Regions from separate parts of the Massilia hydrophila genome, predicted to be linked through region 1. Evidence: predicted binding sites of a transcription regulator. Region 1 holds the regulator's gene; the other holds the start of a gene.
What was found. The regulator NrdR, encoded in region 1, represses ribonucleotide reductase genes. The targets are predictions, from matches to a motif close to CACNANATNTNGTG.
Positions count from the first base shown of each region.

Region 2: a site for NrdR is predicted at 2,395-2,408, ahead of LE190_RS18900 (ribonucleoside-diphosphate reductase subunit alpha). Genes of this name have one in related genera too.

Region 1 covers NZ_JAHYBX010000009.1:40,824-45,177, forward strand. Annotated here, with positions in the region: gene LE190_RS17995 (pilus assembly protein) at 1-639, opposite strand, end outside; gene LE190_RS18000 (PilW family protein) at 647-1,582, opposite strand; gene pilV (type IV pilus modification protein PilV) at 1,579-2,094, opposite strand; gene nrdR (transcriptional regulator NrdR) at 2,322-2,780, opposite strand; gene glyA (serine hydroxymethyltransferase) at 2,832-4,079, opposite strand; ZMP/ZTP riboswitch at 4,170-4,286, opposite strand.
Region 2 covers NZ_JAHYBX010000010.1:69,588-73,941, forward strand. Annotated here, with positions in the region: gene LE190_RS18890 (sensor histidine kinase) at 1-647, shown strand, start outside; gene LE190_RS18895 (sigma-54-dependent transcriptional regulator) at 668-2,152, shown strand; gene LE190_RS18900 (ribonucleoside-diphosphate reductase subunit alpha) at 2,622-4,354, shown strand, end outside.

The sequences.
Region 1 (4,354 bases):
GGCCGGGCCCTCCTCTCCCCCGTCCACCCCGCCCGTCCCGCCGGTCCCGCCTGCCGGCGCCGGGGCTGCGGCCAGCAGCTTGCGGTAATAGGCCTGCAGCGCCACCTGCGTGGTGTCGGCCTCGCCGAAGCCGAGCGCGCTGATGCGGTAGAGCAGCGTGTCCGGCGCGGACGGCAGGCGCTCGATCAGATAGCGTGGCGCCTGGGCTGCCAGCGCGGGCATCGCGGCGCCGGTGAAGCTGCCGAGCGCCAGCGCCGGACCGGACTCGTCCGCCAGCGCGGCCAGGATCTCCCCGCTGTGCGCCGCCTGCGCGCACAGGCCTTCGTAGGGCGCGCCACCCTCGCAACCGGGAGCGAAGGCGGCCGCGCTGGCCGCGCCGGCACTGGCCAGCGCCGCGGCGCGTGCCGAAGACGGATCGAGCCCGCCTTCGATGTCGCGCTCGGCATCGGCCAGTGCCGCCATGGCGGCCTGCAGGGCCAGCATGCGGTCGCGCTCGTGCCCGGCCGCGCGCGCGCCGCTCAGGGCCGTGCGGGCGGCGGCGACGCAGGTCATCAGGATCGCCAGCATCAGCAGCAGGGCCGTCAGGAGCGCGATCCCGCCTTGCCGGCGGCGCGTGGATGGCCCGTGGGAAGCCGCCATGCCGCCCTCACCTGGCGCGCGCCGGCAGCGCGATGGTGGTGCCGAACACCTTGCGGTAGCGTGGCGCCGCGCCACCAGCCAGCTCGGCTTCCCGCAAGCGCACGCCGGGATCGTCGTCGTCCGCCAGCGCGCCGTAGTCCGCTCCGAACAGCTCGTGCACGAACGCACCCGCCGACGCGAGCGGGCTGGCCGGGCCGTGCAGCAGCAGGGCCACCCGCACGCTCGCCACCTGCTTCCAGTGGGTGCGCCGGCGCAGGTCCTGCTCGCGCTCGGCCGCGGTGGCCCCGGCCAGCGCCAGGCCCGCATCGAGCTCGTCCAGGGCGCTGGCGTTCAGGTAGCGTTCCGGGGCGCCATCGGCATCGGCGTCGAGGCCATACAGCACCTGGAAGCCGTCGACCGCGCCCACCACGGCATCGGAAGACCAGGCGCTGGCGCCGCGGTACTTGCAGCGCAGTTCGGCCTCGCCCTGGGCATTGCGCGCCACGTAGAAGATGCTCCAGCCTTCCTCCATGCGGTGCACGCTGAAGCCGGCGCAATCGAGCGCGCTGCCGTCGCCGTTGGGCGGCGCGCCCGCGCCCGGGAAGCGCACCGCCAGCACATCGCTGCCGTTCACCGCGGCTGACGTTGCATTGTCGAGGCCGAAGCCACTGTGCGGCACGCGATGCGCATCCAGGCCGGCCAGGGGCGCCGGGGCAGTCGGGTCGGGACCTGCGCCGCTGACCTCCCAGTCGGACGCCGCCGACTGGCGCACGGCGCGCGCGATCGCTTCCAGCGCGTAGCGGCCGGCGTCGTCCATCGCCGCCGTCTCGGCCTGGGCGGCGAAGGCGCGGCTGGCCCAGACGAACAGGCTGCCGGCGCCGAGCAGGACGCCGAGGCCGACCCCGAGCGCCACCAGCAGCTCGGCGATGCCGAGGCCGGCCTGGCGCGGCGGAGTCGCCTTCATGGCAGCACACCCACGAAGCCGGGCGCCTCGTCGGTGCCGTCCCAGCCCAGCTTGACCACCGGCAGCGCGCCCGCGTCGCCGTCGCAGTCCCAGCGGTAGCGCGCGGCCACGCTGTCCCAAGGCGCGCCGTCGCGGCAGACCAGGATGCGGCCGCGCGGAAAGTGCGCATGCACGGCCTGGCGCATCTCGTGCAGGTCGAACTGCGCCAGCTCGGCCGGGGTGCAGGGGGCGGCGAAGCAGCCGGCGGCGGCCAGCGGCGCGCCGTCCGCCGCGTCATAGGAAAAGCCGAGATAGGGATTGGCGCCATCCGGCAGGCCCGCCACCGCCGGATTGACCTGCATGCGCGCCGCCAGCGCCGCCGCCAGCTGGGCCGCTTCGGACCTCAGCGCCGACTGCTGGCGCGTGCGTTCCGCCCCGAGCTGGGTGGCACCCGCGCCGACCACGCCTACGGCCAGCACCAGCAGCGCTACCAGCACCTCGACCAGCGTGAATCCTTGTCCTTGCACCCGCACGGCGGCCTCCCTTGGATCTGAACCGGGAACGCGGCGGCGCCTTGCGGCGCGCACCGACTGCGAGCTGCGAAGTTATCAGGCAGGCGGGCGCCAGCCATGAGCTGTTGCAAGCGTGTCAGGGGAACTGCGGGGCAGGCATAGCCGGCCTTGCCCGAGCGCGCGCCGCAGCGGAATAAGCGGCGCGCGGGTGGTGCTTGGGGTGCGGGTTGGCGTGCGGGTTGGCGTGCTTATTTGCGCGGATGGCCGACTTCGGCCAGCGCTTCCTGGAACTCGGCCAGGTCCTCGAAATTCTTGTAGACCGACGCAAAGCGGATGTAGGCGATCTTGTCGAGCCGCCTGAGTTCCTGCATCACCAGTTCGCCCACGTAGCCGGTATCGACCTCGCGCCGGCCGCTGGTCAGGAGCTTTTCCTCGATCGTGGCGACCGCGGTGTCGATGGCCTCGGCGGCGACCGGGCGCTTCCTCAGCGCCAGCATCAGGCTGCCGCGCAGCTTGTTGGACGAGAACTCGGTGCGGCTGCCGTTCTTCTTGACGATGATCGGCATCGACAGCTCGATGCGCTCGTAGGTGGTGAAGCGCTTGTCGCACTTGGTGCAGCGCCGGCGCCGGCGAATGGCATCCGCCTCCTCCGACACGCGGGTGTCGAGGACCTGGGTATCTTCATGCTGGCAGAACGGACATTTCATGGCGCCGGATCCCGTAGGGGCCGCGCGCTTAGGCGGCGGCCCCGGTTTGCCTTACTTGGCGTAGACCGGATACTTGTCGGTCAGCTGCTTGACTTCCGCCTTCACGCGCTCGATGGTGGCGGCGTCATGCGGGTTGTCCAGCACGTCGGCGATCAGGTGGCCCACCTTGACCGCGTCTTCTTCCTTGAAGCCGCGGGTGGTGAAGGCCGGGCTGCCGAGGCGGATGCCGGAGGTGACGAAGGGCTTCTGCGGGTCGTTCGGGATGCCGTTCTTGTTGCAGGTCATGTGCGCCTGGCCCAGGATCGCTTCCGCTTCCTTGCCGGTCAGGCCTTTCGCGCGCAGGTCGACCAGCATCACGTGCGACTCGGTGCGGCCCGAAACAATGCGCAGGCCGCGCTCGGTCAGGGTGTTGGCCAGCGCCGCGGCGTTCTTGACCACCTGCTTCTGGTACTCCTTGAACTCCGGCATCAGCGCTTCCTTGAAGGCCACGGCCTTGGCGGCGATCACGTGCATCAGCGGACCACCCTGGATACCCGGGAAGATGGCCGAATTGATCTGCTTCTCGTACTCGGCCTTCATCAGGATGATGCCGCCGCGCGGGCCGCGCAGCGATTTATGGGTGGTCGAGGTGACGAAGTCGGCGTGCGGCACCGGGTTCGGGTATTCGCCGGCGGCGATCAGGCCGGCGTAGTGGGCCATGTCGACCATGAAGTAGGCGCCGACTTCCTTGGCGATGCGGGCGAAGCGCTCGAAGTCGATACGCAGGGCAAAGGCCGAGGCGCCGGCGATGATCATCTTCGGCTTGTGCTCGCGCGCCAGCGCTTCCATGGCCTCGTAGTCGATGTCTTCCTGCTCGGTCAGGCCGTAGGACACGACGTTGAACCATTTGCCGGACATGTTCAGGGCCATGCCGTGGGTCAGGTGGCCGCCTTCGGCCAGCGACATGCCCATGATGGTGTCGCCGGGCTTGAGCATGGCGAAGAATACGCCCTGGTTGGCCTGCGAACCCGAGTTCGGCTGCACGTTGGCGGCTTCTGCGCCGAACAGTTGCTTGAGGCGGTCGATCGCCAGCTGCTCGGCGACGTCGACGTATTCGCAGCCACCATAGTAGCGCTTGCCCGGATAGCCTTCGGCATACTTGTTGGTCAGCTGCGAGCCCTGCGCTTCCATCACCGCCGGCGAGGTGTAGTTCTCCGACGCGATCAGTTCGATGTGGTCTTGCTGGCGAAGGTTTTCCTTCTGGATCGCATCCCACAGGTCCGGGTCGATATTGGAAAGCGTATGATCTTTTGCAAACATGTAAAACTCCAATCGAGAGAAATACCAGGCAACGGGCAGCGGCGGGACCGGCAGGCGCACGGGCAGCCCGCGATACGTCACGTACCAGTCGGTGGCTGCCCAGGCGAACGGCGAATGGCATCTCACGTTCCCCGGTGGATGTCCACCTTTGCCGCGCAGGCATGCAAGGCTGCTGCGCGCGGCGTTTCGCCAGTTACGTGAGACGTAGGTGGGCAGATTGTATGTGATCCGGGCCGTTTCGGGCAAGGAAAGCGCTGTCGTCCTGGCAAGCCGGG
Region 2 (4,354 bases), on a different contig from region 1:
CCACGGCGCTGCTGGCCGAAGACCTGCACGGCCCTGCCGAGGTGCGCCTGTTGAAGATCGTGGGCGACAACGTGGCGCGGGTGAACCGCATGGTCGAGGACATCCTGCAGCTGTCGCGCAAGGTGCAACCGAACGGCGAGCCGGTGCAGCTGGGCGCCTTCCTGGCCGAGCTGAAGGCCGAGTTCTGCGAGACCTATGGGCTGGCGCAGGAAGTGCTCTACATCGGCGACCCCGGCGCCAGCGCGGTACGCTTCGATCCGCTGCACCTGCACGAAGTGCTGCTCAACCTGCTGGGCAACGCGGTGCGCTACGCCAGCCGGCGGCCGGCCAGCATCCGCGTCTTTCCCGCCCACGACGCCGCCGGCAGGATCGAGCTGCACGTGCAGGACGACGGCCCCGGGATCACGCCCGAAGTGCGGGCCCACCTGTTCGAGCCCTTCTACACCACCTCGAGCAAGGGCACGGGCCTGGGCCTGTACCTGGCGCGCGAGCTGTGCCTGAACAACGATGCGCAACTCGACTACGAATACCGCTTCGACGCCATTGATGGCACCGGTGGCAACGATGGCGCCGATGGCGTCGATGGCGTCGATGGCGCCGAGGCCAGCGGCCGCTTCGTGATCAGTTTCGCCCAGCCCGCCGCCTAGCGACGACAAGAAAGGAAATCATGGCCGCACCCCGCATCCTCGTGGTCGACGACGAAGCCGACCTGCGCGAACTGCTCGAGATCACCCTGCTCAAGATGGGCCTGGACGTCGACAGCGCGGCCACGCTGCGCCAGGCGCGCGCCCTGCTGGACGAGCATGACTATGCGCTGGTCCTGACCGACATGCGCCTGCCCGATGGCCTCGGGCTGGAACTGGTGCGCGAAGTGAGCGCCGCCGGCACCGGCACGCCGATCGCCGTGATCACCGCCTATGGCAGCGCCGAGAACGCCGTGGTGGCGCTCAAGGCGGGCGCTTTTGACTACATCTCCAAGCCGGTGGCGCTGGACGCGCTGCGGGTGATGGTGCGCTCGGCCCTGAAGCTGCTGGAGGCGCCGCCGGCGCCGGCCGGCGGCGCGGCGCCCGGCTCGCGCATGATCGGCAGTTCGCCCGCGATGGCGGCGCTGCGCGCCCAGATCGGGCGCCTGGCGCGCTCCAACGCGCCGATCTCGATCACCGGCGAATCCGGCAGCGGCAAGGAACTGGCCGCGCGCGAAATCCACGCCCTGAGCTCGCGCGCCAGCAAGCCTTTCGTGGCGGTGAACTGCGGGGCGATCCCGGAAACCCTGATGGAGGCCGAGTTCTTCGGCTACCGCAAGGGCGCCTTCACCGGCGCCGCGGAAGAGCGCGACGGCTTCTTCCAGGCCGCCAACGGCGGCACCCTGATGCTGGACGAAGTGGCCGACCTGCCGCTGCCGATGCAGGTCAAGCTGCTGCGCGCGATCCAGGAGCGGCGCGTGCGCAAGATCGGCGCCACGGCCGAGGAGCCGGTCGACGTGCGCATCATCAGCGCCACCCACCAGGACCTGGCACGCTGCGTGGAGCAGGGCAGGTTCAGGCAGGACCTGTTCTACCGCCTGAACGTGATCGAGCTGGCGCTGCCGCCGCTGCGCGAACGGCTCGACGACCTGCCGGTGCTGGCCGCGACGATCCTGGCGCGCCTGGCCGGGCCGGACCAGGCCGCACTGGGCCCGGGCGTGCTCGAGGCGCTGCGCGCCTATTCCTTCCCGGGAAACATCCGCGAGCTGGAAAACGTGCTGGAGCGGGCGCTGGCCTTCGCCAACGATGGCGTGATCGAAGTCGGCGACCTGTCGCTGAAAGCGGCGCGCCCGGTAGAGGGCGGGGGCGGGGGCGTGCAGTCGGCCGCGGCGACGCTGCCGCCGTCCTTGACGCAACCTGCGCCGGTGCCGGCGCAGGTGCAGGATACCGGGCAGCCGCCAGCGGCGCTGTCCGCACAGCTGGCGGGGGCAGCCCAGCTCGGGCCGACCGGCTTGCCCAGCAACCTGCCCGAATACCTGAACCAGGTCGAACGCGAGATCATCGGACGCGCGCTGCAGCAGACGCAGTTCAACCGCACCCAGGCCGCGGCCCTGCTGGGGATCAGCGTGCGCCAGCTGCGCTACCAGATCCAGAAGCTGGAAATCTGCGCGCCGGACGACCATGCCTGAGGGCTGCTGTTGTCTTTTCGCCAGTGCAAAATTAACAAGGATGATGCAGCCCGGATGGCCTTGATTACTCAGTGAGCAGCGCTGGCGGCCTTGGTTAGCACTTACTCACCGCGAGCTGCCCACCATTCTCGCTATAACGTCTTGTCAAGCCTGCGAGGCAAAAAAAAGGCCATAAATTGAAAAGTAATTCGCTTGCCCTGACCTGGGGCAGCCACTACAATTAGTCTGATCTCAACGTTGAACACTAGATATAGTGGTACTGAACGACAAGCAACTAGTTCAGCATCGACGTGAAGCTTGCTCTGCAAGCCACTGATTCATCAGCGATTTTCTACCCTGCCGTAATGTTCTTTTCTTGATTGTCAGCAATCGTTTTCGCTGGCGGGGGTTCGCTTTGCTCAAAATTTTGTCCAGTTGACAAGGCTGGTTAAAACAAACGACGGCAGGTTCCGCTGCCACTGGAGGCTCAATGCAAACAGCACAAGACATTTCGATCGTTCCGCACGTCGCACCTGGCGCGGCGGCCACCGCCACCCCGGCCGAGATCGCCGCGCGTGGCGACTATCGCGTCATCCGCCGCAACGGCGCCGTGGTCGCGTTCGAGCCGCACAAGATCTCGGTCGCGATGACCAAGGCCTTCCTCGCCGTCGCCGGCGGCCAGGGCGCGGTCTCGGCCCGCATCCGCGAGCTGGTGGAACAGCTGACCAACAACGTGGTGGCCGCGCTGGTGCGCCGCCAGCCGAACGGCGGCACCTTCCACATCGAGGACGTGCAGGACCAGGTCGAACTGTCGCTGATGCGCTCGGGCGAGCATGACGTCGCGCGCGAGTATGTGCTGTACCGCGCCAAGCGCATGGAAGAACGCAAGGCCGCCAAGGCAGCCGCTGGCGGCACCCCGGTCGCCGCGCCGCAGATCCACGTGGTCGACGGCGGCGAGCGCCGTCCGCTCGACATGAACGACGTCCACGCCCTCGTGAACGCCGCCTGCTCCGGCCTGGAAAAGCATGTCGACGCCGACGCCATCGTCGCCGAGACCCTGAAGAACCTGTACGACGGCGTGCCGGTCGAGGAGCTGCACAAGTCGGCCATCCTGGCCGCCCGCGCCCTGATGGAAAAAGACCCGGCCTACAGCCAGGTCACCGCGCGCATCCTGCTGCATACCATCCGCAAGGAAGTCTTCGGCCATGAAGTGCCGCAGGCCGGCGCCGCTCTTGAGTACATCACCTACTTCCCGCAGTACATCGCCAAGGGCATCCAGAACGAGCTGCTGGACGAAGCGCTGGGCACCTACGACCTCGAGCGCCTGGCGAAAGCCTTAGTGGCCGACCGCGACCTGCAGTTCGGCTACATCGGCCTGCAGACCCTGTACGACCGTTACTTCCTGCACGTGCGCGAAACCCGCATCGAGATGCCGCAGGCCTTCTACATGCGCGTCGCGATGGGCCTGGCCCTGAGGGAAAGCGACCGCGAAGCGCGCGCCATCGAGTTCTACAACCTGCTGTCGAGTTTTGATTTCATGAGCTCGACCCCGACCCTGTTCAACTCGGGCACCCGCCGCTCGCAGCTGTCCTCGTGCTACCTGACCACCGTCGGCGACGACCTGGAAGGCATCTACGACGCCATCAAGGAAAACGCGCTGCTGTCGAAGTTCGCCGGCGGCCTGGGCAACGACTGGACCCCGGTCCGCGCACTGGGCTCGCGCATCAAGGGCACCAACGGCAAGTCGCAGGGCGTGGTCCCGTTCCTGAAAGTGGTCAACGACACCGCTGTCGCCGTGAACCAGGGCGGCAAGCGCAAGGGCGCGGTCTGCGCCTACCTGGAAACCTGGCACATGGACATCGAGGAATTCCTCGACCTGCGCAAGAACACCGGCGACGACCGCCGCCGCACCCACGACATGAACACCGCGAACTGGATTCCGGACCTGTTCATGAAGCGCGTGATGGAAAAGGGTTACTGGAGCCTGTTCTCGCCGAGCGAAACGCCGGACCTGCACGACAAGGTCGGCAAGGCTTTCGAAGAGGCGTATGTCGCCTACGAAGCCAAGGCCGCGCGCGGCGAAATGACCGTGTACAAGAAGGTCGAAGCGCTCGACCTGTGGCGCAAGATGCTGTCGATGCTGTTCGAGACCGGCCATCCGTGGATCACCTTCAAGGATCCGTGCAACATCCGCTCGCCGCAGCAGCACGTCGGCGTGGTGCA